DNA from 3 places in the Bacillus sp. PK6-026 genome. Region 1 is predicted to be linked to each of the others. Evidence: predicted binding sites of a transcription regulator. Region 1 holds the regulator's gene; each other region holds the start of a gene.

What was found. The regulator Rex, encoded in region 1, represses fermentation and respiration genes when NADH is low (regulators of the CRP and FNR family bind a similar motif). The targets are predictions, from matches to a motif close to TTGTGAAATATTTCACAA.
Region 2: the regulator Rex is predicted to act here: its motif matches at 5,254-5,271, upstream of M1D59_RS20950 (formate/nitrite transporter family protein).
Region 3: the regulator Rex is predicted to act here: its motif matches at 2,833-2,850, upstream of M1D59_RS01875 (L-lactate dehydrogenase).

The regions. Positions count from the first base shown of each region.
Region 1 covers NZ_CP096418.1:637,085-645,056, forward strand. Annotated here, with positions in the region: gene thiL (thiamine-phosphate kinase) at 1-37, shown strand, start outside; gene tsaE (tRNA (adenosine(37)-N6)-threonylcarbamoyltransferase complex ATPase subunit type 1 TsaE) at 55-531, shown strand; gene tsaB (tRNA (adenosine(37)-N6)-threonylcarbamoyltransferase complex dimerization subunit type 1 TsaB) at 512-1,201, shown strand; gene rimI (ribosomal protein S18-alanine N-acetyltransferase) at 1,214-1,672, shown strand; gene tsaD (tRNA (adenosine(37)-N6)-threonylcarbamoyltransferase complex transferase subunit TsaD) at 1,662-2,687, shown strand; gene M1D59_RS03215 (ABC-F family ATP-binding cassette domain-containing protein) at 2,927-4,852, opposite strand; gene moaC (cyclic pyranopterin monophosphate synthase MoaC) at 4,999-5,505, shown strand; gene M1D59_RS03225 (redox-sensing transcriptional repressor Rex) at 5,509-6,153, shown strand; gene M1D59_RS03230 (twin-arginine translocase TatA/TatE family subunit) at 6,192-6,365, shown strand; gene tatC (twin-arginine translocase subunit TatC) at 6,372-7,148, shown strand; gene M1D59_RS03240 (YdiK family protein) at 7,193-7,384, opposite strand; gene M1D59_RS03245 (CPBP family intramembrane glutamic endopeptidase) at 7,384-7,972, opposite strand, start outside.
Region 2 covers NZ_CP096418.1:4,105,178-4,113,149, forward strand. Annotated here, with positions in the region: gene cydC (thiol reductant ABC exporter subunit CydC) at 1-420, opposite strand, end outside; gene cydD (thiol reductant ABC exporter subunit CydD) at 417-2,141, opposite strand; gene cydB (cytochrome d ubiquinol oxidase subunit II) at 2,141-3,157, opposite strand; gene M1D59_RS20945 (cytochrome ubiquinol oxidase subunit I) at 3,144-4,550, opposite strand; gene M1D59_RS20950 (formate/nitrite transporter family protein) at 5,342-6,130, shown strand; gene M1D59_RS20955 (DUF1259 domain-containing protein) at 6,215-6,604, shown strand; gene M1D59_RS20960 (malic enzyme-like NAD(P)-binding protein) at 6,622-7,953, opposite strand.
Region 3 covers NZ_CP096418.1:342,801-350,772, reverse strand. Annotated here, with positions in the region: gene M1D59_RS01885 (LysE family translocator) at 1-49, opposite strand, end outside; gene M1D59_RS01880 (L-lactate permease) at 159-1,781, opposite strand; gene M1D59_RS01875 (L-lactate dehydrogenase) at 1,831-2,790, opposite strand; gene M1D59_RS01870 (nitrate/nitrite transporter) at 3,241-4,446, shown strand; gene M1D59_RS01865 (hypothetical protein) at 4,535-4,705, opposite strand; gene M1D59_RS01860 (cytochrome c biogenesis CcdA family protein) at 4,770-5,471, opposite strand; gene M1D59_RS01855 (toxic anion resistance protein) at 5,623-6,717, opposite strand; gene M1D59_RS01850 (YceG family protein) at 6,734-7,972, opposite strand, start outside.

The DNA.
Region 1 (7,972 bases):
TCTTCTCGAAAAAAAAGGATATAACCATTTTAAATAAGACAGGTGACAAGTAAAGTGAAAACGTTAGAGTGGAAAACGACAGAGCCTGAAGAGACGAAAAACATTGCCAGACTGGCAGCAAAGTATGTTCTGCCCGGTGATGTCATCACATTGGAGGGCGACCTTGGAGCAGGCAAAACGACTTTTACAAAAGGATTTGCCGAAGGGCTCGGAATCAAGCGGGTTGTCAGCAGCCCGACTTTTACCATTATCAAAGAATACCGGGACGGCTCTCTTCCGCTGTTTCATATGGATGTTTACAGAATGGAAGATGAAACGGAAGATCTCGGATTAGATGAATATTTTGAGGGAGACGGCGTCTGCCTTGTGGAATGGGCGCATTTGATTGAGGAGCAGCTTCCGAAAGAGCGCCTAGAGGTGGTCATTAAGCGGCTTGGCGATGATGAACGAAAGCTGACCTTTACCCCTAAAGGCAGCCGCTACGAAAATCTTTGCGAGGAGATCAGCAAACATGACGATACTTGCGATTGATACATCCAATTTAACGCTCGGCGTGGCATTAGTTAAAGACGGAAAAGTGATAGCCGAGCATATATCCCACTTAAAGAAAAACCATTCAGTCAGAGCTATGCCGGCGATCGACGAACTCCTTAAAGAGTGCGGTTTAGAGCCGAATGACCTGACCCAAATTGCAGTTGCCAAAGGTCCGGGTTCATATACAGGCGTGCGGATCGGTGTTACGATTGCAAAAACGCTTGCATGGTCATTAAATATTCCGATTAAAACCGTTTCAAGCCTTGAAGTGCTGGCGGCAAACGGCCGTTTTTTCCAAGGCTTGATTTGTCCGTTGTTTGATGCCAGACGCGGTCAGGTTTATACGGGACTATACCAGTATAGGGACGGCAAACTGCATGGCTTGGAAGAGGACCAAAACATTCTGCTTGAGGATTGGCTTAAAAAACTGAAAGCCATGGATCAGCAAGTCCTTTTCATAGGAAGTGACACAGAGATTCATCAGGAGATGATCGAACAGATTCTCGGTGAACAAGCGGTCATTGCTGGCCCTGCCCTGCAGCTTCCACGACCTTCAGAATTGGCTTTAATCGGAGAACTTAAAGAGGCCGAGCCTGTGCACAGCGTTGTTCCAAACTATATTCGTCTGGCCGAAGCCGAGGCCGTCTGGCTTGAAAAACAAAAGTAAACGGGTGAAGCCATGAACACGCAAATGGTCATACGCGATATGAATCCAAAAGATTTGGACCAGGTTTTTGAAATTGAAAAAAGCTCTTTTTCTTCTCCGTGGAAAAAAGAATCTTTTCATCATGAGCTTTTTCACAATATGTATGCTCATTACCTCGTTCTCGAAGTTGAGGAGCAAGTTGTCGGCTACTGCGGGATTTGGATCGTCATGGATGATGCCCAGATCACCAACATTGCCGTTTCACCTGCATATCGGGGCCGCCGTTTAGGAGAAGCTCTTTTGAAAGCCGCGATGAAGCTTTGCCGGATGAAAAAGGCGGTTCAGCTTTCTTTAGAGGTAAGGGTATCGAATCATATTGCACAAAGCTTATATAAAAAGCTCGGCTTTGAGCCGGGAGGAATTCGTAAAAATTATTATACCGATAATGGGGAAGATGCATTATTAATGTGGGTGAGACTAAATGAATCATAAAAAAGATCTGTATGTATTAGGAATCGAAACAAGCTGTGATGAGACGGCCGCCGCGATTGTCAAAAACGGAACGGATATCATTTCAAATGTCGTAGCGTCGCAAATCGAAAGTCATAAACGGTTTGGCGGCGTTGTTCCCGAGATCGCATCAAGGCATCACGTGGAACAGATGACGATCGTGCTTGAGGAAGCCTTTGCACAAGCGGACATGACATTTGATGACATTGATGCCATCGCAGTAACGGAAGGACCGGGGCTTGTCGGCGCTTTATTGATCGGCGTGAATGCCGCGAAAGCGCTCAGTTTTGCCCGGGGCATACCGCTCGTAGGCGTCCATCACATTGCCGGTCACATCTATGCCAACAGACTTGTTCAGGACATTCAATTTCCGGCGATTGCCCTTGTCGTCTCAGGCGGCCACACCGAACTCGTGTATATGAAAGAGCACGGCTCATTTGAAGTCATCGGAGAGACGCTCGACGATGCGGCAGGTGAAGCCTATGACAAAGTGGCGAGAACGATGGGGCTTCCTTATCCGGGAGGACCTCACATTGACAAACTTGCGCAAAAAGGCGAGGCAAATGTGCCGCTGCCGCGCGCATGGCTTGAAGAAGGCTCTTATCATTTCAGCTTCAGCGGATTGAAATCTGCAGTCATCAACACGCTTCACAACGCTTCACAAAAAGGTGAAACGATAGCTCCGGAAGATTTGTCAGCCAGCTTTCAGGAAAGCGTCATTGATGTCCTCGTCACAAAAACGGAACGCGCTGCGAAAGCTTATGGCGTCAAACAGGTGCTGCTTGCCGGAGGAGTTGCTGCAAACAAAGGGTTGAGAGCGGCGCTTGAAAAAACGTTCAGCAGCCATCCGGAGATTGAGCTTTTGATCCCGCCGCTTTCGCTGTGTACGGACAATGCCGCGATGATTGCCGCCGCAGGTACGGTTGCTTTTGAAAAAGGAATCAGAGGAAAATATGATATGAACGGTCAGCCTGGCTTAGATCTGACGTCTTATTAAAACCTCACGCTCTGTGAGGTTTTTTTGCCCGGGAATAGTTATTAACAGGTTATTAACATATATCCACAGTCTTGTGTATAATGTTAAAAACCTTAATTTACAGACCTTTTTTACCTGTTAATAATGTGTATAAATATTATATTTTTTGTGGATATTGTGGGTAAATCGCTTTCTTTCTTTTAAATAAAGGATTTTAATTGTGGACAAAAAAACCGCTCCGGCTTGGAGCGGTTCATCCTTTATTCATTTGTAGAGAGTGTTTCCCATTCTGTTAACAGTTGTTCAAGCTCCTCATTTAGCCGTTCATTTTCAGAGTGGATTTCCTGGACCTTCTCATGGTCTTGGAAGACGGCGGGGTCACACAGGAGCTCTTCATTTTTTTCGATCTGTTCTTCAATGTCCGTAATTCTTGTTTCGATTTCTTCAATCCTGCGCTGCCGCTGGCGTTCTTTTCTTTTCAGCTCTTTTTCTTCTTCATAGCTCTTTTTTGCGCCAGGTTTTTCGGAAGCGTTTTTCTGATGCTCTTCCGTCTGTTTTTCTAGTTCTTTCAGTTCAAGCTGCTGCGCTTTTTTTTCTGTGTAATAATCGTAGTCGCCTAAATATTCTTCTGCTTTGTCGCGGGAAAGCTCCAGTACTTTTGTCGCGATCCGGTTGATAAAATAGCGGTCATGGGACACAAATAATATCGTTCCCGGGTAATCGATCAAAGCGTTCTCCAAGACTTCCTTGCTGTCCAGGTCGAGATGGTTTGTCGGCTCATCAAGAATAAGGAAGTTCGCTTTTTGGAGCATCAGCTTGGCGAGGGCAAGCCTTGCTTTTTCGCCGCCGCTTAACGCGTGTACAGGTTTTAATACGTCTTCTCCCGAAAACAGGAAGTTGCCGAGGCAGGTCCGGATATCCTTTTCATTCATTTCCGGATAATCGTCCCAAAGCTCGTCAAGCACGCGTTTTGACGACGTCAATTCAGCCTGTTCCTGGTCATAGTAGCCGATTGAGACATGGGAGCCTGTCGCGATTGTTCCCGATACCGGCTGCAGCTTTTGAATCAATGCTTTTAAAAGGGTTGACTTGCCGATTCCGTTCGGTCCGACCAGTGCAACGCTTTCCCCGCGGGTGATGTGAAAGTTCAATGAACGGAGAAGCGGGGGCTGCTCCTGATAGCTTACTGTCAAGTCTTCCACCCGCAGTACATCGTTTCCGCTTTGCCTTGTAATTTCAAAGCGGAAAGACGCCGACTTTTCATCTCCGAGCGGTTTGTCCATGATCTCCATCCGTTCAAGCTGCTTTCGTCTGCTCTGCGCCCGTTTCGTCGTCGAAGCTCTAGCCAGATTCCGGTCGACGAACTCCTGCAGCTTGGCGATTTCGTCCTGCTGCTTTTCATAAAGCTTTGTTTCCTTTTCCAGCTGTTCGGCTTTTAATTGGAGATAAGAGCTGTAGTTCCCGGTATATTTTTTGCTTTGGGACCGGCTGATCTCGTAAACTTGGGTAACCACTTTGTCAAGAAAGTACCTGTCATGGGAAACGATTAAAATCGCTCCGCTGTAATTTTGCAAATATTGTTCAAGCCATGTCAGGGTATCGATATCCAAGTGGTTTGTCGGTTCGTCCAAAATGAGGAGGTCGGGTTTTGTCAAAAGCATTTTTCCGAGGGCAAGTCTTGTTTTTTGACCTCCGCTTAAGTCCTGGACGCGGACGGAGTCGTCAAATCCCGCAAAGCCGAGCCCGTGCATGACGGATCTGACCTCTGCCTCATATTGGTAGCCGCCTTTGTCCTTGAACTCCTGCTGAAGCCTGTCATACGTCTTCATCAATGATTCAAGCATGTCCGGTCCGGCCTGCGCCATCTTTTCCTCGATCGCGCGCATTTCTTTTTCCATTTTTTTTAGAAAATCAAATACCGACAGCAATTCCTCTTTGAGCGTCAGCTTGGAATCGAGGCCGGAATGCTGGTCAAGGTAGCCCATCGTCAAATCTTTCGGCTTGATGATGTCCCCCTTTTCATATGAAAGTTTTCCTGCGATAATCTTTAGAAGAGTCGATTTTCCGGCGCCGTTGCGTCCGACGATCGCAATCCGGTCCCGAGATCTGACTTCGAGTTTTATATTCGTTAAAATCGTATCGGCTCCAAACGATTTTGAAAGTTGGTTCACTTGTAAAATCATCATGATCTTTCACCTCTTGTCTGCTATTTTAAGTGTAGCCTATCACTGCGCAGTCAGCAAACAATTAAGTGAAGTCTGGAAGATTTTAGCCAAAGAAAAAGACAGAATGAAAAAAATAGTGTATGATCGTTATAAGGAGAGTTCAGAACATGAATGAGTTTACACATTTTAATGAACAAGGCAGAGCCAAGATGGTTGATATAAGCGAAAAGGAAGCTTCAGTACGCACAGCTGCGGCTGTTTCAAGCGTGTCTATGAATCGAACAGTACATGAAAAAATCAAAAACCGGGAAATCGGAAAGGGCGATGTATTGGCGGTGGCGCAAGTGGCCGGAATCATGGCCGCAAAACAGACATCCGCCATCATCCCGATGTGCCATCCGATCGCTCTGAAAGGAGTCGACATCGCCTTTCGCTGGGAGGAGAAAGAACAGAAGAGCATCCTGCATATTCAATCTAAAGTGAAGACCAAAGGGAGCACAGGTGTGGAAATGGAAGCGTTAACTTCGGCCTCCGTATGTGCGCTGACCGTATATGACATGTGCAAAGCGGCGGATAAGGGAATGGTGATAGGACCGACCTTTCTTCTCGAAAAGACAGGTGGGAAAAACGGTGACTATAAAAGGGAAAAAGCTGATGTAGACATGGAGGATTAGTTTATGAACATGGATCATTCAAAAATTCCGCAAGCGACAGCGAAACGGTTGCCATTATATTATCGTTTTTTAAAAAACCTTCATGCATCCGGAAAACAGCGTGTATCTTCCGCTGAGCTGAGCGATGCCGTCAAAGTCGATTCTGCGACCATCCGCAGGGACTTCTCGTACTTCGGCGCGCTCGGAAAAAAAGGATACGGCTACAATGTCAATTATTTGCTGTCCTTTTTCAGAAAGACGCTTGATCAGGATGAAATGACGAACGTAACGCTCATTGGCGTGGGGAATTTGGGGACAGCCTTTCTCCATTACAATTTTATCAAAAATAATAATACAAAAATCGCCATGGCGTTTGACATCAATGAGGAAAAAATCGGAACCGAGGTCGGCGGTGTTCCCGTCTATGATCTGAATAGACTTGAAGAGCATATGACGGATGATATCCCCGTCGCCATTTTGACGGTACCGGCTCAAGCCGCACAGTCGATTACAGACAGGCTGGTGGCGCTTGGCATTAAAGGCATTCTTAATTTCACGCCGGCCCGCTTGAATGTGCCGGAACACATTCGCATTCATCATATAGATTTGGCGGTTGAACTTCAGTCGCTGGTGTATTTCATGAAACATTATTCAATGCAGGAAAAGTAAAACGGAAAACGAAAAATAAAGGAAAGGGGGCAGGCTTTATGCCAATCGGTCCTGGAAGCTTTATTTTAATTGTCGTGGTGGCGCTTTTGATATTCGGCCCGAAAAAACTTCCCGAGCTGGGAAGAGCGGCGGGAAACACGCTGAGGGAGTTTAAGAATGCGACAAAAGGTTTGGCTGACGACGATTCCGATAAAAAGAAAGAAGATCAGTAGGATAGGATGACATTTATGAAGGAAAGAGAAATGTCGCTGATAGAACATATCACAGAACTACGCAGACGGCTTGTGATCACTTTTTTCTTTTTTGTTTTATTTGTTGTGGCAGGCTTTTTATTGGCAAAGCCGCTGATTATCTATCTGCAGCAGACGGATGAAGCAAAGCTGCTGACGCTCAACGCGTTCAAGCTGACCGATCCTTTATTTGTGTACGTGCAGTTCGCGTTCATCATCGGCGCCGTCTTGACTTCGCCGCTTGTTTTATACCAGCTGTGGGCTTTCATTAGCCCGGGGCTGTATGAAAAGGAACGAAAAGTGACGCTCAGCTATATTCCGATATCGATTATTCTTTTTTTAGGCGGCATTGCCTTTTCTTACTTTATTTTATTTCCGTTTGTCGTGGACTTTATGACGAGAGTCTCAGATGATCTGAATGTCAACCAGGTCATCGGAATACACGAATATTTTCAGTTTCTGCTTCAGTTGACGCTTCCTTTTGGCTTATTGTTTCAGATGCCTGTGGTCATCATGTTTATCACAAGGCTCGGCCTCGTGACGCCGATGTTTTTGGCGAAAATCAGAAAATACGCATATTTTGTGTTGTTCGTCATCGCGGCCCTCATTACACCGCCTGAGCTTTTGTCGCATTTAATGGTCTCAGTGCCATTGCTCATTCTTTATGAAATCAGTATCGTGATTTCAAGAATATCCTACAGGCAGGCGCAAAAAACAATGATTCAAGAGGAAAATCAAGCGTTTTTGAACGACCATACTAAATAAGAGCCATTCTTTTTCAGAATGGCTCTTTTCCTTCACAAAAAAGGCTATTGATCTTTTCGTTTCATCTTGCCGGCCAGGGCGAACATTTTAAAGGAAATGCTGATATTATAGGCTGCGAAAAGCATCAGCAGGATCGTGTAAAAAGACCACATGCTTCCGGGCGAGGTTGCCGCCAGATATGTAAACAGCACACCCGTTAATAAATAAATCGCTCCCCAGAATTTAGGGCTTCTCATCATAGAAATCCTCCAATAATCATTTGCATTTTCTCGACGTGTTTCAAATATTCTTCAATAGGCTCCCGGAATGTCTGCAGTAAGACGACGAGCGTATTCATGGCGACATGGGCGAAAATAGGCACGATAATCCGGTTGGTTCTGACATATAAAAAGGAGAATGTGAATCCCATTGCTGTATAAATGAGCAGATGGCTGAAATCCAAATGGACGACCGAGAAGAGCACCGAACTGAACAAAGCGGCAATGAAAAAATTCGTTTTCTCATAGATTGCACCGAAAATGATCTTTCTGAAAATGATTTCTTCAAGAATCGGTCCGAATACAGAAGAGACAAACACCATCAGCGGCAATGCGGTGATGATTTCCATGATCCGCTGCGTATTTTCCGATTCCGGGTTGACCCCGAACAAGTACATTTCGATCGAAGCGGCAATTGACTGCGAAAACAAAGCGAGAAAAACGCCGGCTACCGCCCATCCGATTGACGCTCCAACCGATGCTTTCGGGCGGTTGCGAAGCGTCGTCTTCGGCACCGTCCGCAAAATCAGCAGCACGATAACGAGACAGAGGGTAAACGCGATGACA
Region 2 (7,972 bases), 900 kb from region 1:
CAGCCCGGGAAATACCGTTCTCAAATACATGTCCTGCAAATGCTCAACATCGTCGGCCAAAATGCCGAGCATATCCCCCGTCCGAAAGCGTTCACGCCATTTTAAAGCTTGAGGTTCCAGCATCCTGTAAAGCCTGACGCGCATATCGGATAAAATTTTCAAGATGATATGGTGTCCGGTCAATCGCTCAACATAGCGCGACACCGAGCGCAGAATCCCGAAGGTACGGACCGCTACGATCGGGACATAAATCATCAAAACATTTTCCGGACGCGTAGCCGCTTTGGATATTAAATAACCGGAGGTAAACATGAGAGCTGCAGCCGAGCATGCCGTCAATCCGCCAAGCAACACGACAATGATCAAAAGCCTTATATTTTTCTTGATATAGGGCAGAATCCACCCGTCTTCATTGTTCATGATGCACCTCCAAACGACTGCGCCTGCACAAGCTCGTAATAAACGCCCCGCTTTTCAATCAATTCTTGATGTGTACCGGTTTCAGCCACCTGTCCATTCTTCAGCACGATAATTTCATCCATATCAAGCATCCAGTGAAGACGATGAGTTGCCATAAATACCAGCTTGTCTTCAAACAATTTCAGCATCGTTTTTTTCAATTCGTATTCTGTTTCGATATCCAAGTGAGCGGTCGGCTCATCTAAAAGGAGAATCGGACGGTTGCCCAGGAAAGCCCGGGCAACGGCTGTGCGCTGCGCCTGTCCGCCGCTTAATGCCCTCCCGCCTTCACCGATCCGCTCCTCTAAGCCGGACGGAAGCTGATCAATCAGCTCCGTCAGCCCGGCGGCTCTTGCTGCCTGTTCAACTTCTTCGTCAGAAGCGCCGGGATGATAAAAACGGATATTGGCTCCGAGCGTATCCGGAAAAATGTAGGGATGCTGCGGAATATACAGGAGCTGATTTTGCCAGCTGTCCGTCTGCAAATGCGTCCTCTCTTTTCCCCCGACTTTGATCACGCCGCTTTTCGTTTCCAAGAAACCGCCGAGCACATCGATAAGCGTAGATTTTCCGGCACCGCTTTCTCCGATGATTCCGATTTTTTTCTTTCCTTTAAACGATAGAGAAATGCCGGATAATGAGGAGTTTTCCTCCTCATCATGCCGCACCTCTACATCCTTGAACTCGATTTGATCGTCGTCTGACCATCGCTCAAGATCCAAAGGCGCCTCATCCTTGAAACCGGGCGACTCCAATATCGCCTTGATCGCTTTACCGGCTTCCCGTCCGTTCAACGTAGCATGATAGTCATTGCCGACTTCCCGGACAGGGAGAAAAAACTCAGGCGCAAGAATCAGAATGGCTAGCGCCGGCTCCAGTATGATAGTGCCGTCAACAAGACCGAGACCGAGAAAAACGGCTACGGTTGCCACGGACAGCATGGTGAAAAAATCCAGTGCAAACGAAGACAGAAAGGCAATTTTAAGCGTGCCCATCGTCGCTTTCCTGTACCGTTCGCTCACATGAAAAATATTCTTCGTATGTGAACGGCTCATGCCCAGCACTTTCAATGTTTCCAGGCCGCGCAAGGAATCAGTAAAATGATTTGAAAGCATCTCATACGTCTTCCACTGGCTGTCCGCTTTTCTCTTTGCCGCATAGCCGAGAAGGATCATAAATGCGATTAAAATCGGCAGCGTAATCATTAAGACTGCAGCGGAGGATGTGTCTTTAAAAAAGACATAACAGACAACCGCCGGCGGTATAACAGCCATGCTGATCATTTTTGGCAAAAACAGCTCCAAATAGCGGCGAAACTGCGCAATTCCTTCCATCGCGAGTGTGACGACGTGACCTGTTCCTTCTTTTCTCGCCAGTCTGGGGCCGGATTGGAAAAGCTTCTCCAAAAACTTTTTCCGCAGGTCGGCCCCTGTCTTGGCGGCATAATCAAAAATCAGCCTTTGCCTGACAAGGGTCACGGCATGGCGGAATAAAAAAGCGGCGGTAAATAAGATGATCAGCGGAACAAGCGAACCGACCCGCTCGCCGTTAAAAAGGCGGGTCACCGCTTCAGCAAGCCATTCGGCCTGCATGATAATAGCTGCGCCCTGCATGCATGTCAGTACGGTGAGTGCTGCAAGAATTCGCTTCATTCCTTTATATTGCAAAAGATCTTTTCCCATTAATAAATCATTGGCTCCTTACTGCTGACCCGTTTTCGAAAAACATAGTAGCTCCAGATCTGATAGCCCAGCACGAACGGAAGCAGTGACAGCGCGACGATCGTCATCACTTTTAAAGAATAGTCTCCTGATGAAGCATTATAAACCGTTAAATCATATGCGCTTTTGACCGAGCTGATCATGACGCGCGGGAACAGCGCAGTGAAAATCGTCGCCACTGTGAGGGCGATCCCAGCCCCTGTCATAGCAAATGTCCAGCCGTCGCGTTTTTGTTTCATAAATACGATCGACAGCACATAACAAACGACAATTAGAGCCGCAAGAGGTATCGTCACATGTCCCCTGCCCGTGAACAAGTCCGTTTCAAAAATGGATAAAGCAACAAAGGCAACAAGCGCCGCCAAAACGGCGAATACAACTTTTTTAGCCAGCTGTCTTGCCCGGTCGCGCAAATCGGCTTCCGTTCTCAACGTAATAAAGATCAGGCCGTGCAGCAGGCAGAGAAGTGTAACGGTGACTCCCCCTGTTACGGAATAGACGTTCACATAGTCAGTAAAACCGGCGTGCAGATTCATATCGGCATCAATCGGCATACCGCGCAAAATACTGGTAAATAAAACACCGAACAAAAACGGGGGCAGAATGCTGCCGAAAAATACGACCCAATCCCATGTTTTCTTCCATTTTGCGGTTTCGACTTTCCCTCTAAATTCAAACGCGACTCCGCGTCCGATCAATGCAAGAAGAACAAAGACAAACGGAATGTAATATCCGCTGAACATCGTGGCATACCAGTTTGGAAAAGCCGCGAAAATCGCGCCTCCCCCAGTCAGCAGCCAGACTTCATTGGCATCCCAGAAAGGGCCGATCGTATTGATCATCACCCTCCGTTCAAGCTCGTTGCGCCCGAGAAACCTGGTCGCCATTCCGACGCCGAAATCAAAACCTTCAAGAAAGAAAAAACCGATGAACAGCACAGCGACTAATATAAACCAAAGTTCATTAAGAGATACCATGGTAAACCTCCTGATCAAACGGGTCTGTCGATACGGAATCATCATGATGGTGGTCATGGTGTGCAGCCCCTTTTTTAATCTCCCGCACAAACAAGTAGACAAGAACGAGCGCCAGTACAAGATAAATCGCTGTAAACGCGATGACGGAAAACAGCAGCATTCCCGCTGATACGTTCGGCGACACGGACTGCGCCGTTGTCAAAATACCGAACACCGTCCACGGCTGGCGTCCGATTTCAGTCATGATCCACCCCGCCGTATTTGCAATGAATGGAAAGGCGATTAAAGCCACCATCGTCCGCAAAAACCATTTGCTTGTTTCAAGTCTTTTACGGAAGCTGAGATAGAGGCCAGTCAAAGCGGCAACGATCATTAAAAGTCCTGAGCCGGCCATGATTCTGAAGCTCCAGAACGTCGTTTTCACCGGCGGAATATAATTTCCTTCTCCGTATTTTTCTTCATATTGCTTTTGCAGCGTCTTCATTCCGGGCACATCGCCGCTGAATTGTTTATAAGCCAAATAGCTAAGCGCATACGGGATGCTGAGCTCTGATTTGTTTTCCTGCTTGTCCGCGTCAATGTTCGCAAGCACCGTCCAAGCTGCAGGATCACCGCTGTCATCCCAAAGCGCTTCGCTGGCAGCCATTTTCATCGGCTGGCTCTTCATCAGATGCTGGGCCTGCTCATGTCCGCTGAACGCTACGCCGATGCCGGAAACAAGCGCCACAATCATCGCGATTTGAAAGGATTTTTTAAAAAAGAGCAATTCCTGTTTTTTCAGCATTTTATACGCGCTGACACCGGCAATGAAAAACGCTCCGGTGGCAAGCGCACCGAAAATGACGTGCGGAAATTCAACCCATAGCTGCGGATTTTTAATAATCGCAAAGAAATCGGTCATTTCCGCGCGGCCGTTTTTGATCGCGAATCCGACAGGCTCCTGCATAAACGAGTTGGCCGCTAAAATCCAAAACGCCGACATGATCGTTCCAAGCGAAACAAGCCAGATGGACAGCAAATGGATCTTCTTCGGAAGCCGATCCCAGCCAAATATCCACAAACCGATAAACGTCGATTCCATAAAGAAAGCAAGCAGCGCCTCCACCGCGAGCGGAGCGCCGAATACATCACCGACAAAGCGGGAGTACTCCGACCAGTTCATTCCGAACTGAAATTCCTGTAGAATCCCGGTGACCACACCGACTGCAAAATTAATTAAAAATAAGTGCCCCCAAAATTTAGCCATCGTTCTGTAAATGTCTTTTTTCTTTACGACGTATAGAGTTTCCATTAAAGCAACCATAAAGACAAGCCCGATTGACATCGGTACAAAAATAAAGTGAAAGATCGTTGTTGAAGCAAATTGAAATCTTGCCAAAATGAGTTCGTCCACTGTTCCAGTCTCCTCCTCTTTGTTCTAGCCGGACCGTTGCCGAATGGCATCACCCTTGCTCAAAGTTTCACATGAATCTTATGAATATGATCACAGACAAAAGGGTGACCTTGGCCCACATTGATGTTCCGATATTATCCGGATGGTTATTTATACCTGTACTTTACCGCGAATCCCTTCTTAAATAAAGTACATATTCCCTAATTTATGGATGTCATTGTGACAATTATCCGAAGAAATTATAGCTATTTTGTGACACTGTGGTTAACAAGAACTAAATCAGCATGAGAAAAATGCCCCTCATTCCCGCCGGAGCATTTTGTCATTCAACGGTTGCGATTCTCTGCGCAAAGCCTTGCGGATCAAAAGAATACCGTTATATGCAATTAAACAAATTTGGCGCTTTCCTTCAGCTTGAAAACGCCTGACGGAAAGTCCTGCTATTTTGTCCAATCTGTGAAATCTTCCCTCAGCCTTTTGCGCACGTCCTTCATCTATGCTTTCATACAGCACCAGCTGATTGCACTGCGCATTTAACCTGCTTGCTGCCGTATCCCTTCCTGTCGAGCTATCTTTGAAACATCGCTCCCTCAGGCTTTTACGAATGGATGGAATATTTATTACTTAAAAATAAACAATAACGATACCTTGTTTATTCTATGAAAATCGAACCATACATTTGTTCAAACAAAGTACACAAAATTTGTGAAATGTTTCACAATATCCTGCTATACTTAGTTTGTATTTATGATAGATACTTCTTAAGTAAACACTTGATGGTGGTGGAAAACATGGAATCAAAATCACTTGTTCTAGTCGAAGAGCTTGCCTTAAAAAAGCAAAGCATCTTTATGCAAAGCCCGCTTCGTTATCTTTTACGAGCTATGCTGGCCAGTATGTTTATCGGGTTCGGAGTCATTGTAGCGTTTAAAACGGGGAATCTATTTTATGTTGAACATTCTCCGTTCACATATCCAATTGCAGCAATCACATTCGGGGGCGCCATTATTCTGATCGTCTATGGCGGAGGAGATTTATTTACGGGAAATACATTTTATTATACATTGGCTGCGCTTCGTAAAAAAATGCGTTGGCCCGCTGTTATCAAGCTGTGGATGTTCAGCTATGCAGGAAATTTAATGGGCGCCGTGTTTTTCGCAGGCCTCATCTTTGCGACCGGTTTATTTAAGGATCCTTCTTCCACCGGCTTTATACTTAGCGTGGCGGAACATAAAATGAATACGCCGGTGACCGAATTGTTCTTCAAAGCGATTTTGTGTAACTGGCTAGTCTGCCTTGCGTTCTTTGTTCCGATGGCGCAAAAAGGAGACGGAGCGAAAATGTTCTCTATGATGCTGTTTGTTTTTACTTTCTTTATTTCCGGTTATGAACACAGCATCGCGAACATGGCCACTTTTGCCGTCTCTCTGGTCACCGAGCATCCGGATACGATTTCGATTGCAGGCGCAATCCATAACTTGATTCCGGTAACCCTTGGGAACCTGATCGGAGGCGCGTTTATGATGGGCTTCATGTACCACTATGCAAACAAGCCGGGCGGTGAAGAAATCATCAAATAAAAAGATTGTCCATTTTTAAAGGATTCTAAATATGCGGGTTCCCTTCATAAAATCGTGGTAACTTTAAAAATGGAGGTTCAGCAGATGCAAAGTTTTCATTCGCTTTGCCAGCAGTTTGGACATATTTTAAATGGGGAGCCGCACATTGAACACGGTGTCTGTTCTGTCAGCATCAAACGGAATTTGCGCGTCACGATTCAAGGAAGGCCAAGCCGTGGAGTCGGCATGGAAGAAGTCATGTTCGAGTCGCTCGATCAAAACGGAATCGCCTTGAATATGGCCGAAGTTGCCATTTTGCCTGAAGAAATTCCGTTGTTTACAAAAAAGCTTGTCGATCAAGGCATCATCATCAGCGCTCTCCACAATCATTGGATTTTTACAAAACCGAATATTTTATATATTCATTTTCAATCTATAGAACCGCCGTTAACATTCGCAAGAAAAACAGCTGCCGCTTTATCCGTATTGCGATAAAGCAGCAGCTGTTTTCTTTATCCGTTCATTTTTCCCATTTCTGAAAGTGCGACCCTTTCGACTGCTTTGGCCACAATCTCGTGAACATCAGGATTCAGCGGATCAGGCACAAGATCGCCTTGTTTTGTGCAGGATGCGATCGCTTCGGCGGCCGCGACCAGCATCGGGTGGCTGATCGATTCCGCTCCGGCATTTAACACGCCCCTGAAAATACCGGGGAACCCCAGCACATTGTTGACAGACCGTCCATCCGCAGCGTAGGCTGCCCCGGCCTCGAGCGCATCCTCAGGCTCAATCTCCGGCTTCGGATTGGACAGAGCCAAAATCACCTGGCCTTCACGAACCCATTTCTTATTGATCAATCCCGGAACGCCGGTTGTCGCGACGATGATATCGCAGCTTTCCATCAATTCTTCGATGCTTTCAGCCGCATGGCCGCCATAGTTCTCTAAACGCGCCATCGCCTCAAGCGATTTATCCGTTCCGATGACACGTTTTACCCCATATGCCATAAACATTCTGCAGATCGCGACCCCTGCCGCACCCAGGCCGATTTGGCCGACATGGGCCTGCTTCAGATCGACCCCTGCACTCTTGGCGGCTGAAATGGCGGCCGCCAGTGTCACCACCGCAGTACCGTGCTGGTCGTCATGCATGACCGGAATATTCAGGTCGTTTTTCAGGCGCTCTTCGATTTCAAAACAATGCGGTGAACCGATGTCTTCAAGCAAAATACCGCTAAATCCGGGCGCAATGTTTTTAACCGTCCGCACGATTTCGTCAGGATCATTCGTATCAAGCAGAATCGGAACTCCGCTGATGTCTGCAAGCTGGTCGAAAAGCGCGGCCTTCCCTTCCATAACAGGCATTCCCGCCACAGGCCCAATGTCTCCCAAGCCTAGGATGGCCGTACCGTCCGTTACAATTGCAACCGAATTGCCGATGCCTGTATAGATATTCGCTTTTTGCGGCTCTTCTTTAATAAGCTCGCACACATTCGCGACACCCGGCGTATACACCCGCCGCAGATCAGCGAGCGAGCGAATCGGTATCTTGCTTTTCACACGGATTTTGCCGCCTTCATGGGCAGCCAGTACGTCATCTGAAACGGTATGAAGATGGATGCCTTCTTTTAAGTTGCGGATCACTTCAAGGATCTCGGTAAGCTGTTCTTCATGCTCAACTTGAACCGTAATGTTCCGCATCGTATAATTCGGCCCCACCTTGATCGTTTCAACCTCTCCGATATCACCGCCGGCAAGGCCGATCGCCGTTGTCACCTTTCCAAGGTTTCCTGGTGCTGAAGGGATTTCCAGCATCAAATTCCGAATAATATTGTTGCCATTCATAACAGAATACCTCCATCAA
Region 3 (7,972 bases), 290 kb from region 1:
GTGCAGCCAAAGACAAGCCCAAAAACACATAACTCAGGAAGATGTTTATCATATCTCGTCCTCCTTCCGCGGATAACTTGTACAATGTATTCAAAAAGAGGACATGATAGAACAAACAGATTAAAAAGCCTTTTCCCATTGCGGGAAAAGGCTCTTCTTTATATGCCAAGCTTTGAAAGTGCAAATGTCCAAATGCAAATGATGAAAAGCAGGATCAAGCTATATTTAACGGTTTGGCTGAAAAGCTTTGATTCCTGCCCTGTCTCTTGGACCGCGGCTGTTGCAATCGCAATCGACTGCGGTGAGATCAGCTTGGCCATCACGCCTCCCGCGGTATTGGCGGCAAGCAGCAACGCTGAGCTTGTCCCGATTTGCGCTCCGGTGACAGCTTGCAGGTGGCCGAATAATGCATTGTTGCTGACGACTGAACCTGTGATAAACACGCCGATCCAGCCCAATACGGGACTGACGAACGGAAAAATATCCCCTGCTTTGGCAAGCGCCAGTCCGATGGTTGAACTCAATCCGGCATAATTGGCCAGGTTTGCAAAACCCATCACAAAGCAAATGGTCAGAACAGGAAGCCACAGTTCCTTGACCGTCTCTTTCAGGCTGGAAAGTCCTCCGCGGAAACTGATGTTTCGGCTCAGCACAATCGTGAAGATCACGGCGATCAGTATCGCCGTACCCGTCGCTGAAATGAAGTCAAGCTTCATCACGGCATCAAGCGGTGCCGGTTCCGGAGCTATTGGCGGCGTTTTCAGCACTTCCCGGTGAAGAAAAGGCATGTTGAATAAAATCGTCGATTGTTTCAGCCATCCGCCTTCCTGAAAAAGTCCTTTAAAACCGGGCAGGCTCCACACCGCAATGACAGCGGTCAAGATATAAAACGGAGACCAGGCTTTCATAATGTCTGCTGCATGATATTTTTCAGCGGGTTCATGTTCATTCCCGGTTTCTCTGTATATGTGACGCGGCTGCCACTTTTTCAAAAACAGCGCCAGCGCTCCCATACTGATTAAAGCGGCCAAAATGTCCGCAAGTTCCGGCCCCAATCCAATCATCGTTAAAGTCTGCACCGCCGTATAGCTTCCGCTTAATACAAGGAGAGCCGGCAGCGTTTCCCTTATTCCTTTAAACCCGTCCAGTATGAAAACGAGCAGGAACGGGACAAAGAAAGTGATGAACGGCAGCATCAAAGCGAGCGTTCTGGAAAGCTCAACCGGTGTCAAGCCTCCCATCTGTGCTCCTGTAATTACCGGAATTCCGATCGCTCCAAAGGCCCCGGATGCAGCATTCGCAATTAAACATAGAGATGCCGCTTTTAAAGGTTTAAAACCAAGCTCGACAAGAAGAACGGCGCTGATCGCAATCGGCACGCCGAAGCCTGCCGCGCCTTCCAAAAAGGCGTTAAAACTGAACCCGATCAGCAATAACTGAAGCCGCTGGTCAGACGAAATCCCGGCAATGCTCGCTCTGATCACTTTAAACTTTCCGGTTTTGACAGAAATTTTGTAAAGCCATACAGCCATCAGGACAATATATCCGATCGGCCAAAGACCGTTTGCAATTCCAAGTAAAACGGCTGAGACAGCTTTCGCAGCCGGCATGTGAAAAAAGAAAACCGCTACAATAAAGCTGACCGCCAGCGTCAAAAATGACGCGATGATTCCTTTCATCTTCAGCACGGTCAATGCAAGGAGAAAGAAAAGAATCGGCAGAATGGCGGCAAAAGCGCTGATAAACAGATTCCCAAACGGATCGTATATCTGCTGCCACATTTTCATCATCTCGCAATCTTCATGGTGTTAGTATCTTCATGATGTTCAGTTATGCCTGCAGTTCAAAATGCGGTTTTAAAATTGCTTTTAACACACCTGCGCTATGCTTGAATTGCTGTTTTTCCTTTTCATTCAGGTCGAGCTCAACAATTTCCCTCGCTCCGCATCGGCCGACAACCGCCGGAACTCCGATATAAACATCATTTTCCCCAAATTCGCCTTCAAGATGTGCGCTCACGGTTAAAATCGCTTCTTCATTGCGGTAAATCGCTTTCGTGATACGCGCGAGGCTCATGGCAACTCCGTAGTATGTCGCACCTTTTTTCTCGATAATGTGGTAAGCGGCGTTTTTGACATTGTCAAACAGTTGATCAAGATCTTCTGCTTTGTATTTCTCATTTCTTTTCAGCAAGTCGCTGACGGGAACTCCGCCGATATTCGCGTGGCTCCAGACAGGCAGCTCCGTATCTCCATGTTCACCAATGATGTAGCCGTGCGCATTGTGGGCAGCGACACCGAAATACTCGCTGAGCAAGTAACGGAAACGGGCTGTATCAAGTGTTGTACCGCTTCCGATCACGCGTTCTTTCGGAAGTCCGCTGAATTTCCAAGTCGCGTAAGTCAAGATGTCGACCGGGTTTGTAGCGACAAGGAAGATGCCGTCAAAACCGCTGGCCATGACTTCTCCGATAATTCCTTTGAAAATTCTCAGGTTTTTTTCGACAAGATCCAGACGGGTTTCACCCGGCTTTTGGTTTGCTCCGGCGCATACGCAGACAATGTCGGCGTCTTTGCAGTCCTCATATGTGCCGTACCATGTTTTCACAGGATGTGGGGCAAATGCTTTACCGTGGTTTAAATCCATGACATCGCCCATTGCTTTGTCTTTATTTAAATCAATGATCACAAGTTCGTCTGTGATACCTTGGTTAATTAACGTAAATGCATAACTGCTTCCAACAAAACCCGCACCGATCAAAACTGTACGGTTTACTTTTTGGTTTCTCATGACTCATCATTCCTTTGCCGTTTGTTTTAAAATCTAAGCTGTTTGTGAAATTCTTCACATTCATATTGTGCAATACTTCACATACTTTTTCAAGTGATATACATTTTTATTTATGTCTATTTTGTGTCTCTACATACTTCTTCCTTAAATTTGTACATTTTTTGGTAAAAATATGCCTTACAGCTAAAGAAAAATTGGTAAACGTGCTGCAAAAGACTGCTTTATCTGCAAGTGCATCAGGCCCATTCCAATCTAAGTTTCCCCTTTTCAACAGTCATAACACCTCAAATCTTCAGCAACATTCAATCATCGCCGGGTATAATGCCGTCCAAATTAACATTTTAAATATTCAATCTTTTAGTTTGTTAGTAAAGCTGACAAAAATACTGCCAACCCTATTCTATTTTGTCATGATAAATTCTAGAATCTATCGGATGGGGAGTGTTGCAATTGAAATTGGCGGATTTGAGGAAGAGCGGACACGCGCCTTCCTTGTTGTCATCTTTTTTATATTTCGATGTCAGCTTTATGATTTGGGTGTTGCTGGGGGCGCTTGGTGTTTATATGACGGCTGATTTTGATTTATCTCCATCACAGGTCGGATTGATTGTCGCCATACCTACTTTGGCCGGATCGTTTTTCCGGATTGTGCTCGGCATTTTAACCGACCGTTTCGGACCGAAAAAAACGGCTATTGGCGGAATGCTGGTGACGATGATTCCGCTGATATGGGGGTGGCAGTTCGGTTCATCGGTCGCCGAGCTGTATATCATCGGAATTTTACTCGGTGTGGCAGGCGCAAGCTTTTCCGCATCCCTGCCAATGGCGAGCCGCTGGTATCCGCCGCACTTGCAAGGCCTTGCCATGGGGATCGCCGGAGCGGGAAACAGCGGAACACTGCTCGCTACACTATTCGGCCCTCGCCTGGCGGAGCAAGTGGGCTGGAACGGCGTCATGGGATTGGCGCTGATTCCTCTGATACTCGTGTTATTCAGCTATTTCCTTATGGCAAAAGAACCTCCGAATCAGCCGGCGCCTAAACCGCTCAAAGACTATTTTGCTGTTTTCAAAGAAAGGGACACTTGGTATTTTTGCCTTCTCTACAGCGTAACATTCGGAGGTTTTGTCGGCTTGTCCAACTTTTTAAGCTACTTTTTTGCATCCCAGTATGCCGTTCCGGCGGTAAGGGCCGGCGAATTTGTCACGCTCGTCGTTGCATCGGGAAGCTGCCTCCGCCCTGTCGGCGGGTTGATTGCCGATAAAATCGGCGGCGTGCGTCTGCTGCAATTCCTCTTTATCGGGGTGGCTCTGTGCATGTTCTCAGTCAGTATGCTCCCATCTCTTGGCGTTGTCACAGCCGCATTATTTATCGGCATGGGCTGCCTCGGGATGGGGAACGGCGCGATATTCCAGCTTGTACCGCAGCGATTTCAGCAAGAGATCGGGATGGTGACGGGAGTCGTGGGCGCTGCGGGGGGAATCGGCGGATTCTTCCTCCCGAATATTCTCGGAACGCTGAAGCAAATCACGGGTACGTATTCAAGCGGATTCCTCACCTTTACCGTTATCGCATTTTTGGCACTCGGACTGCTTTTGCTTGCTCAGGCCGGATGGAAAAAACAGTGGAAAACCGAGGAGAAATCAATTCGAATATAAAGGGAGCCGCTCGATTCTTTTCGGGCGGTTTTCTATTCCTGCCAGGACCGTGACGATTGGATGCTCGTGTGAATAGAAGCAGCGTATATCACCCTGATCCTCCCGATTGTTGAAATGAAGATTCAAGCACTTTTTTCGCGAATTCCAGCATCCCGCTATCGAGCGGGTAAAGCCCGTTTGGCTCTTCAGATTTGCGAACCTTCCAAAATCGATTGGCTAAATCCTCATGTCCCTTAAATGAGTGATCAAACAAGCACATGATATCCTCCGCGATTTTGCTGTTTTTCACAATCTTACTCGCATAATGCGGCGCGGGAAGCTTTTCAAAAGAGATTCGTCAAATTCGAATACCAGATATTCATCCATATCATGTTGTCCGTATAAAGCAGGATGCCGATGACGATCATCAGCGCGCCGCCGATTTTCATGAGCATATTCGAATATTTCATAAGCGGCCTGATGTTTCCGATAAAAAACGCCATGAGCAAAAAAGGAATGGCAAAACCTAGAGAATATGCGGTGATCATCATGAATGCGCTCCCAAAATCAGGGTTCTGAAAATTTGCATATGCGATCGTTCCGAATATAGGCCCGATGCACGGCGTCCAGCCCGCCGCAAAAACCATTCCGACAAGCATTGAATTCAACAAGCCTATTTTCCCTCTTCTAAACGAAAGGCGCCGCTCCTTCATCATGAAAGCCGGCCGGAAAACGCCGAGGAGGAACAGGCCCATGACGACGACAAATATTCCACCCAGCATGCGGATCAAGTTATGGTATTGCAAAAACAGCAGGCCAAACGAGCTGGCGGAGAAACCCAATATGTAAAAAATTACAGAAAAGCCGACCAAAAAAGCAGCCGCGTGAATCATCACCGATTGTTTGATGCGCTTTGCATCTCGGTCTTTCAAATCGCTGACCGAAATCCCGGTGATGTAGGAAATAAATGATGGATACAAAGGCAGGCAGCACGGAGAAATAAACGACAGGAAACCGCCGCCGAATGCCAGCCATAAAGCGGCCATATACTTCCATCCCCTTCATGTTTATATATTTTTTACCATGCGATTCTCTTTCTCTAGCATAACATAAAAAACCGCCTATCATGGCGGTGATTTTTTGTATATTTGAAGCCGTCGCCAGATCATCCGGCGGACGGCTTCTTCACTATCCTTTTTAACCGTTTAAAGCGGCTTTTTTCATATTGTCCTGAAGTTCCAATATGCGTTTTGCCCCTTCTTCGCGCAGGCGTTTGTTCTCATCTTCAATCTGCTTCGTCTCCTGCATGCCTTTGACAATCGTATTCCAAGACTGTTCGATCGTTTCAATATCGATGCTCGGCCTTCCGGACATTCTCGCGATTTCAACGGACTGGCTCGAAATATTTTCCGCGTTTCGCTTCAGCATTTCGTTGGTGCGGCGGTCGAGTTCGCTCATTGAATCGGCGACAAGCTTTTGGCGCTTGGCGGTCACCGCCTGGATGATGCCGTTTTTGAAAATCGGAATCGTAATGATGAATGCCGAGTTGATTTTTCCGATCAGCTTTGTGTTTCCGCGCTGGAGCAGACGGATTTGCGGCGCGGTTTGAATCGCAACCATCCGCGCCATATCGAGGTCATACACCCGTTCTTCCAGCGCTTGAATACCATTTCGAAGCGTATCAAGCTCCATCTGTGCCATTTGGTTACCGCTGGCCGCTTTCGCTTCATATTCAGGGATGAGCTGCTGCAATTCTTCTATTTTCATCTGGCCGGCTACGACGTATTTCTCCAGCTCCACATAGTAATTGAGGTTGCTTTCATACATTTCATCAAGCGTCACGGTCGATTTTGTCATTTCATCTTTATATTTCGAAATTTCGACGTTGATTTTTTCGATTTCACCGCCGAGCGTTTGATATTTTTTAAATATTTTCTCGATCATGCTGTTGCCGCGCTTAAATAACTTGGAAAGCAGGCCTTTCTGTTCTTCAAAGTCATTCTTGTCAAAGCGGTCCATGATTTTACCGAGCTGCGTCAACATCGCACCTGAATCTGTCACACTGTTTGTTCTCATCATAGAGAGAATACGGTCTGAGAACTTGGATATTTCAAGAGCGGGCTCTTTTCCGAATTCTAAAAGCTCCACTTGGTTTTTTACGTCAATTTGCCGTGTCAGAGCTTGCACATCGGGCTCCCGGCGGAGTTTGGCACGGATGTCTTCCGCTTTTTCAATCGTGATCTCTTCCTCTTTGCTGATATTGACGATGCTTGTTTCATTTGGATTTGCCATCAGAGTGGCTCCCTCCTTAAAAGATTTTATTGATGAACTTCCGGACGATTGACGGCTCTTTAAATTCCTGGTTGAAGGACATGTCATCAAGCCAATGAGTATCGAAATGCTGTCCATCGATATAGCGGTCAATACACTTATAGCCCGGCGGATTATAGATGATGATATCGATGCCGATTTCATTTAACAAAAGCAAGGCGGCCGCGTCTGAACGGGTGAGTGTTCCCGTCTGTTCAGTGTGGTACAAGATCAGCTTCGGCACTGTCTGTGAATAGTCAAATGTCTGAATCATATTCAAAAGCGCTGCCGGAAGCTGTACCGCCTGGGTAAACAAATACAGCTGCACATCGGCTGATTTTTCATTGTTCAAGGCCAGCATCTTCGGGCTTTTGCACAGCCTGGAAACCGCTTGGGCAATGCCGCGCTGCACTCCCTCAGGCAAATGCTTGTAGCGCCATATATTGCTCTCCATTAATCGGCCCGGATCGATCGCCCCCGTTTGATCAAGCGCATGGCTGTAATGGAATTGATAATTGGACGTCTCTTCCTTTGTAAACGGGAAGCGCCGGATCGTATGCGACTCCTTATACTCCGTCAGCGTCTGCAGACGGTCCCAATACTCTTTTTCATTGCTGGAGACGCCCATGACCATCGCGAATAAGTTCGGAATGTTGACCGTTGATTGAGACGCTTGAAAATCGGGTCTGATAAAGGCGCGTTCCTTCGCAATTAAAAACAGTTCATCATACGTGGTCTTCAAAGTCACGGAGACCGGGGTATGCTCCCTGAACTGCCAAGGTTTGTACATGAGCGAATCCTCATTGTGCAGAACAGTATCCAGCTCCTTCGCGGAACGGTACGCCACCGTTGATTTTCGCTGAGGCTTTTCAGTCGGGAACGGCTCTAATGCAGACGTGCCCGGGTATGTGAAAACAAAAGAAAGCTTTTGCTCAGGATCAAGCTGGCGAAATTCGTCTTTTCCCTCCGGATGAAACAGCAGCACATCACATCCGACAAGCATCAAATAGTATAAAAAATACCGTTGGCTCTTTGTGGTGTCCCCATACCAAACCACTTTCGGCATCGCATTTTCGCAGTCGGCTTCTTTCAGCCACTTCTCCAAATGATTGCCCATCCATTTGACAAGGTCGAGGAGGACCCGGCGAAACTCCGGATCGTTCAATCCTTTTTCATGAAAGGACTGAAACATCTGCAGCACTTCGATAAGCGCCTTCCTTAAATGGCGGTGCATCGC